Regions from separate parts of the Desulfomicrobium apsheronum genome, predicted to be linked through region 3. Evidence: predicted binding sites of a transcription regulator. Region 3 holds the regulator's gene; each other region holds the start of a gene.

What was found. Region 3 encodes sigma-54, which starts transcription at its own class of promoters, with help from an activator protein. Its sites were predicted from a motif close to CTGGCACGGNNNNTGCTT; they were not measured.
Region 1: a site for sigma-54 is predicted at 1,306-1,323, ahead of nifJ (pyruvate:ferredoxin (flavodoxin) oxidoreductase). Genes of this name have one in related genera too.
Region 2: a site for sigma-54 is predicted at 1,261-1,278, ahead of flgF (flagellar basal-body rod protein FlgF). Genes of this name have one in related genera too.

What each region holds. Positions count from the first base shown of each region.
Region 1 covers NZ_FORX01000013.1:22,366-24,634, forward strand. Annotated here, with positions in the region: gene nifJ (pyruvate:ferredoxin (flavodoxin) oxidoreductase) at 1-1,233, opposite strand, end outside; gene BMZ40_RS12275 (hypothetical protein) at 2,077-2,269, shown strand, end outside.
Region 2 covers NZ_FORX01000007.1:25,436-27,704, reverse strand. Annotated here, with positions in the region: gene nusA (transcription termination factor NusA) at 1-469, opposite strand, end outside; gene BMZ40_RS08670 (ribosome maturation factor RimP) at 518-1,006, opposite strand; tRNA gene BMZ40_RS08665 (tRNA-Gly) at 1,095-1,169, opposite strand; gene flgF (flagellar basal-body rod protein FlgF) at 1,306-2,082, shown strand; gene flgG (flagellar basal-body rod protein FlgG) at 2,160-2,269, shown strand, end outside.
Region 3 covers NZ_FORX01000006.1:83,371-85,639, forward strand. Annotated here, with positions in the region: gene hpf (ribosome hibernation-promoting factor, HPF/YfiA family) at 1-160, opposite strand, end outside; gene rpoN (RNA polymerase factor sigma-54) at 231-1,658, opposite strand; gene lptB (LPS export ABC transporter ATP-binding protein) at 1,765-2,269, opposite strand, start outside.

The DNA.
Region 1 (2,269 bases), on a different contig from region 3:
GGTGTCGGCGAAGACCGGCACGTCGAGGGAAGTATGGGTGACGTCGTCCTCGATGCCCACATTGAAGTGATGCTTGGGCTGGGCGAACATCATGTTGTCATACACGGCCTTGACCATGGCCGGGGTGAACTCCTTGGAGCCCAGGCCATAACGGCCGGCGACGATCTCGGGCATTTCACCGCGTTCCATGTAGGCGGTGCAGATATCCTTATAAAGCGGATCGCCCTTGGCGCCGGGCTCCTTGGTGCGGTCGAGCACGGTGATGACGGAAGCCGTGGCGGGCAGAACCTGCAGGAAGTACTCAGGCAGGAACGGACGATACAGGCGGACCTTGACCAGGCCGACCTTCTCGCCCTTGGCCAGGAGGTGACGCACCACTTCCTCGATGGTTTCACAGGAAGAACCCATGGCCACGATGACACGCTCGGCCTGAGGATGACCGACATAGTCGAAAGGCTTGTAGGACCGGCCGGTGATGGACGTGACCTTCTTCATCTGCTCGACCACGATGGAAGAGAGCTGATCGTAGTAGACATTGGAAGCTTCGCGGCCCTGATAATAAATATCGGGATTCTGGGCGGTGCCGCGAATGGACGGATTGGCCGGGCTCATGGCGCGTTCACGGAATTCGGCGATGGCCTCGTGATTGACGACCTTCTTGATGTCTTCGTAGTCGATGACTTCGATCTTCTGAATTTCATGGGAAGAGCGGAAGCCGTCAAAGAAGTGCAGGAAGGGGATGCTCGATTCAATGGAGGACAGATGCGCGACCAGGGCCAAATCCATGCATTCCTGCACGGAGCTGGAAGCCAGCATGGCGAAACCGGTCTGGCGACAGGCCATGACGTCCTGATGATCGCCGAAGATGGACAGAGCATGCGCGGCAACGGCGCGTGCGCTGACATGGAAGACGCCGGGAAGCAATTCACCGGAAATCTTGTACATGTTCGGGATCATGAGCAAAAGGCCCTGGGAACAGGTAAAGGTGGAGGTCAGCGCCCCACCGGCCAAGGAACCGTGCACAGCACCGGCAGCGCCAGCTTCGGACTGCATCTGGCGGACCATGACCTTCTGATCGAAAATATTCAATCGCCCTTGCGCGGCCCACTCATCAGCGATCTCGCCCATGGTGGAGGAAGGGGTAATCGGATAAATTGCCGCCGTATCGCTCATCGCATAGGCGATATGAGTGACTGCGGTATTTCCATCCATGGTTTTCATATTTTTTGCCATGTATCTTCTCCTAAAAGCCAAGTTGTTGTTTTCAAGCAATATCGCAACTTTTCTCGTGCTTCAGATCGCTTTAAACAAGTTTTGTGCCACATAACCAAAAACACCTAAACAACTGAAATAAAAAAAACTTATGAGACAGTGATCGTATTTGTCATAGCCCCCCTTCCGGTTTGTCTGAAAAAAAAGACAATATGTATTTTTCCTTGGAAATAGCACGTTAGTTCGGGAATGCAAACATACAACTTCAATCCGGTTAACGCGCTTAATTGGCTGGTTAATGGTCAAAAACGCACTTTTGGACAGGCGTCCGTTTTTTCGGACAAAAGTTTCGACAACTTCCTCAAATAATCTCCGACAAAGGAAGATTGACGCTCAACCCCGAAAATCCCCATGCCCGCCGGGCCCTGTCAGACGCGCAGCATTAATGATCAGAGCCAAGCCGCCGTCCGATTTTCCGGACACGAATTGATCCCGAAAGTGTAATACAATTTGGTTGACTAAACAACCATTTTTCTTCAGTCTCGCTTCAGATTCGCCCTGCGGGACCTTGAACGACCAATCCCATGGACCAGCGAATGTTTCAAATTTGCAATAATCGTATCATCCTGACGCGCCCGGTGTTTCAAATTTGCACAAAAATTCTTATGAAATATTGCATCCCGGGAGCGAAATCAAAAATAACATCCGCGACAATATCCTGAAAAAACAGCTTTATTTGGATGTCACGGAAGAATGATACGCGATACCGTAAAGTCGTTGGCAGCAATTTTGCACAAAAAATGAAACAGGCGGCTTGCCATGAAGGCAAAAGCTGCTTTATATATGGTTATCTGGAGGTTTAACATGAAAGGAAAAAGCATAACAAAAAATGGCGTGATTCGAGGATTGTCGCGAAACGAAACAATGCAGCTGTCACAACTGCTGACCTCGATGCAAAAACAGCGCATCAACGACGGCGACAGCGTCTTGGTCAAGACTGAATATATCGTTGATTCCTGGAAAGAATACTGGCTCGGCAAAGAGCAGGACGAAGAAC
Region 2 (2,269 bases), on a different contig from region 3:
TGCGGCCGAGGTTGATGATCCAGCCGGAACGGTCACGGCGCTGGATGATGCCGCTGACGATTTCGCCCTTGCGGTTCTTGTATTCCTCGTAGATGATTTCCTGTTCGGCGTCGCGCATGCGCTGGATGATGACCTGCTTGGCGCTCTGGGCGGCGATGCGGCCAAGATCCTCGACCTGCAGGCGAAATCCGATGGCGTCGTCAAGCTCGACGTTGGGGTCGTGCTTGATGGCTTCGACCATGAGGATCTCCGTGTCGGTATCCTCGACCTCTTCGACCACGATTTTGAACTGGTAGACTTCAATCTCGCCGGTCTCTTCGTTGAAGGTGACCTCGATATCCATCTTGTCGCCGTATTTTTTGGTCACGGAGGCCCGAATGGCTTCTTCCAGTGTGTCGATCAGCATTTCACGGTCGATGCCCTTGTCCTTGCTGATCTGGTCAATGGCTTTTTTGAGTTCCAAATTCATGAACGTCCTCCGTTCTCCGTGCGGAAACAACCCGCCGTATTCCGAAATTTATCGTTTCTTGCCCTGATCAAAGGGCTCGTAGACGAGGTTGGCCTTGCCCACATCGTCCCAGTTCAATTCAAATGTATTGCTGTCGTCGGTCAGCGTAAACATGGGCGGTTCCATACCGAGCAGGCGCCCCTTGAAATTTTTTCTGCCCTCAAGCGGGTTTTCCAGGCGGATGCGCATCGTCTGTCCCACATAGGCCTGCATCTGCTCCAAGGAAAAAAAAGGCCGCTCAAGACCGGGCGAGGACACTTCCAGGGTGAATGCTCCGGGAATGATGTCCTCCACGTCCAAGGCCAGACTCAGATGTTTGCTGACCTCCGAGCACTCGTCGATGCCGACCCCGTGTTCGGAGTCCAGATAGACTCGTACGATCCTGTGCCGTCCCCCGGCCGCGAAAAGCAGGTCGATACCCCAGACTTCGAGGTCCCGGGCCTGACACAGGGGAGTCACCATTTCCATGAGCCGCGCGTGTATTTCGTTTTTGTCCATCGTATAAGCCTATCGGAAAAAAAAAGGTGGACCACGAAAAGGCCCACCCCCATCAGCTACCGAAAATCAGTATGACCACATACAGGAGTGGAGCGGGTGACGAGGGTCGAACTCGCGACTCCAAGCTTGGGAAGCTTGTACTCTGCCATTGAGCTACACCCGCTCTGCAACCGTTTCCCTTGCATGAGGGGGGGGATGGCAGTCAAGTGTTTTTTTCCCAAGGCCCTTGTGGACCAGGCGGTCATGCATTTCAAGTGGCCTGGTATTTGCTCAATGAGCGTTACCAAGGAGGACCCCCCATGCAAGACAGCAGTTATAGCGCCGTATTCGGGGCTCTTACACAGCAACATCGACTGGATAGCATCGCCAATAATTTGGCTAACGTGAACACCACGGGTTTCAAGAGCGAAAAACTGGCCTTTCGGGATACGTTTCGCCGCTATGCCCATGACATGGTCGACCCTAACACGACCCTGAACGAGAAGGTACCCTGGCCGCAGCCCAATCTTTTGGCGCAGCCCCGGATCTCCGAGGCGGTCATCGACATGTCCCAGGGACCCATGAAGAGCACGGGCAACCCGCTTGACCTGGCCATCGCGGGGGACGGTTTTTTCCGGGTCCAGACGCCCGAAGGGGAATTTCTGACCCGTCAGGGCGTGTACCATCGCTCGGCCGAGGGTTTTGTCGTGGACGCCCATGGCAATCAGCTCCTGGGCCAAGGCGGTCCCCTGCAGATAGCGGAAGGGGGTGCCGTGCTTATTGACGCCGATGGCGGTTTTTCCGTTGACGGCGAGATTGTCGACACCATCGACCTGGTCCGTGTCGAGGACCCTCGCGCTTTGGAAAAGGTGGGCAATTCCCTGCTGCGCATTCGCCCGGGGGCGGACGCACAGGCCATTCCGGCCGAGGATTCCACCGTGGAGCAGGGCTTTCTGGAGGCGGCCAACGTGAACGTGGTCTCGGAGATGGTCAACATGATCGAAGCCATGCGCGCTTTCGAGGCCTACCAGAAGATGATCAGCGGTTCGTTCGAGCAAGACAAGAAGGCCATCGCAGAGGTCGGTGCGCCCAGATAATATCCCTAGGCTTGCCGCCCGCGACCTGATCGCGGGACGCAGGATGGGCGCGGGTGATCCCGCAAGGAGAAGAAGATATGATTCGCGCTTTATGGACCAGCGCCTCGGGCATGATCGCCCAGCAGCTCAATCTCGATGTCACGGCCAACAACCTGGCCAACGTGAACACCACCGGGTTCAAGAAGAA
Region 3 (2,269 bases):
TATCGGCGACATGCCGGAATTTCTCCACTTCGAGATTGACCTGCAGCTCAGCGTCGGGGGTGCCGGCCATGAATTTGGCGAGCTTGCCGAAGCGGTCCTTGGCGTATTTGCGCAGATGGTCGGAAGGATCGAAGTTTTTGAAATTGAAGGTAATCCTCATGGAAGCCTCCTCGATTGTTGAGGGTCAGCCCTTTTTGCCGTCCGAAAGGGGCGGCCCAAAGGGCGGGATATCAAAAAACCTGTTTTCGCTTTGATGAGGAATCGATCCCCAGCACCGCGCGATATTTGGCCACTGTTCGCCGGGCGATGTTCACATCCAGCCGTTCCTTCAGCACCGAAGCGATTTTTTCATCGCTGTAGGGGTGCTTCGGGTCTTCCTCGCTGACCATTTTCTTTATGATGGCCTTGACCGATTCGGATCCGACCTGGGTTCCATCATCCATTTCCAGCGCGGAATTGAAGAAAAATTTCAGTTCCATGATGCCGTGCGGGGTGGCCACGTATTTGTTCGTGGTGATCCGGCTGACCGTGGACTCGTGCATTTCGATGTCATCGGCTACATCCTTGAGGATGAGCGGTTTGAGCTTGGTCACCCCGTGTTCAAAAAAGCCCCGCTGAAACCTGACAATGCTTTCAACCACTTTATATAATGTTCTTTGCCTTTGGTGCAAGCTCTTCATGAGCCACATGGCGGAGCGCATCTTGTCGTGCAGATATTCACGGTCCGGGCCTTTGACGGCCAGGTGCATGTCGTCCATGTAGTACGGGCTGAGCTGCAACTTGGGCAGGCCGTCGTCGTTCATGACGATGACGAAATCCCCTTCGTATTCGTACACGAAAACATCCGGGCTGACATATATGGTGCTCTCGCTGCCGTAACTGGCGCCCGGCATGGGGTCCAGGGACTGGATTATGTCCAGATAGGCCTTGAGATCCTCCATCTGGATCTTGAACTTGCGCAGGAGCGGTTTGTAGCGGCGCTTTTCGATGTCTTCGAGATGTTCCCCCACCAGGGAGATCAGGATGGGATCGTCCTGGCCCAGCATTTCCAGCTGGATGAGCAGGCATTCCCGAGGAGAGCGCGCGGCCACGCCCACGGGATCGAAGCGCTGCAGACGATGCAGCATGGACTCCACCAGGGCCAGGGGAGAGAGCGTCTCGGAGGCGATGTCCTCGGCGGTGCTCATCAGGTAGCCCTGGGAATCGAGGTTGCCGATGATGGCCTCGCCGATCATCTCCTCTTCTTCGGTGATGTTGGACAGACAGAGCTGCCACAGCAGATGACCATCCAGGGAAGGCTTGCCCGAGAGCCTGGCCTCGTAGGACATCATCTCCTCAAGGGCCTCGGTCTCCTTGAACTGCACTTGCTTGGCGGTGCTTGAAAAATCGCCGAGGTAGTTTTCCCAGTCCGCGTTGCGCATCAGCTCCGCGTCTTCGTAGGAAGTTTCCGGGCGTGTTTCTGCCGGAGCCTGGATTTCGTGCTCTTCTGAAATTTCCTTGACCCCCTCCTCAAGCATGGGGTTCTCAAGCAACTCCTGCTGAACGGCTTCGAGAAGCTCGAATCTGGAGAGCTGAAGCAGCTTGATGGCCTGCTGCAGCTGCGGTGTCATGACCAGCTGCTGCGTCAGCTTGAGGTTTTGTCGGAGTTCAAGGCCCATAATTGATTTGGTTTCACCGTGTCAGAGGATTGCAGGCTAAAAAACTACCCAGTAACGAATCTGCCATAAAGCTTAGGTCCTGGCAATCCTTGGAAAATCGTGTCCGCTAGAGGCTGAATCCTTCACCGAGGTAAACCTTGCGCGCACCCGGGTCGGCGACGATCTCTTCCGGGCTGCCGTTCAGGATGATGCGGCCGTCGTGGACAAGGTACGCACGGTCGCAGATCTGGAGCGTTTCGCGAACATTGTGGTCGGAGATGAGCACGCCGATGTTCTTGTCGCGAAGGTCCCGGATGATGGCCTGGATGTCGTCCACGGCCAGGGGATCGATGCCGGCGAAGGGTTCGTCCAGGAGGATGAATTTTGGATTCTGGATCAGGGCGCGGGCAATTTCCAGCCTGCGGCGTTCTCCGCCGGACAGAAAGGCGGCCAGCTGTCCTTCAAGGCGGGTGATCCCCAGTTCATCGAGCAGCCTGTCCGCCGTGTGCTTTTGCTCGTCGCGTGAGAATCCCGAATATTCGAGAATCAGTTGCAGGTTCTGACGCACGGTCAGTTTGCGAAAGATTGAGCTTTCCTGCGGCAGGTAGCTCATGCCCGCGCGGGCCCTTTTG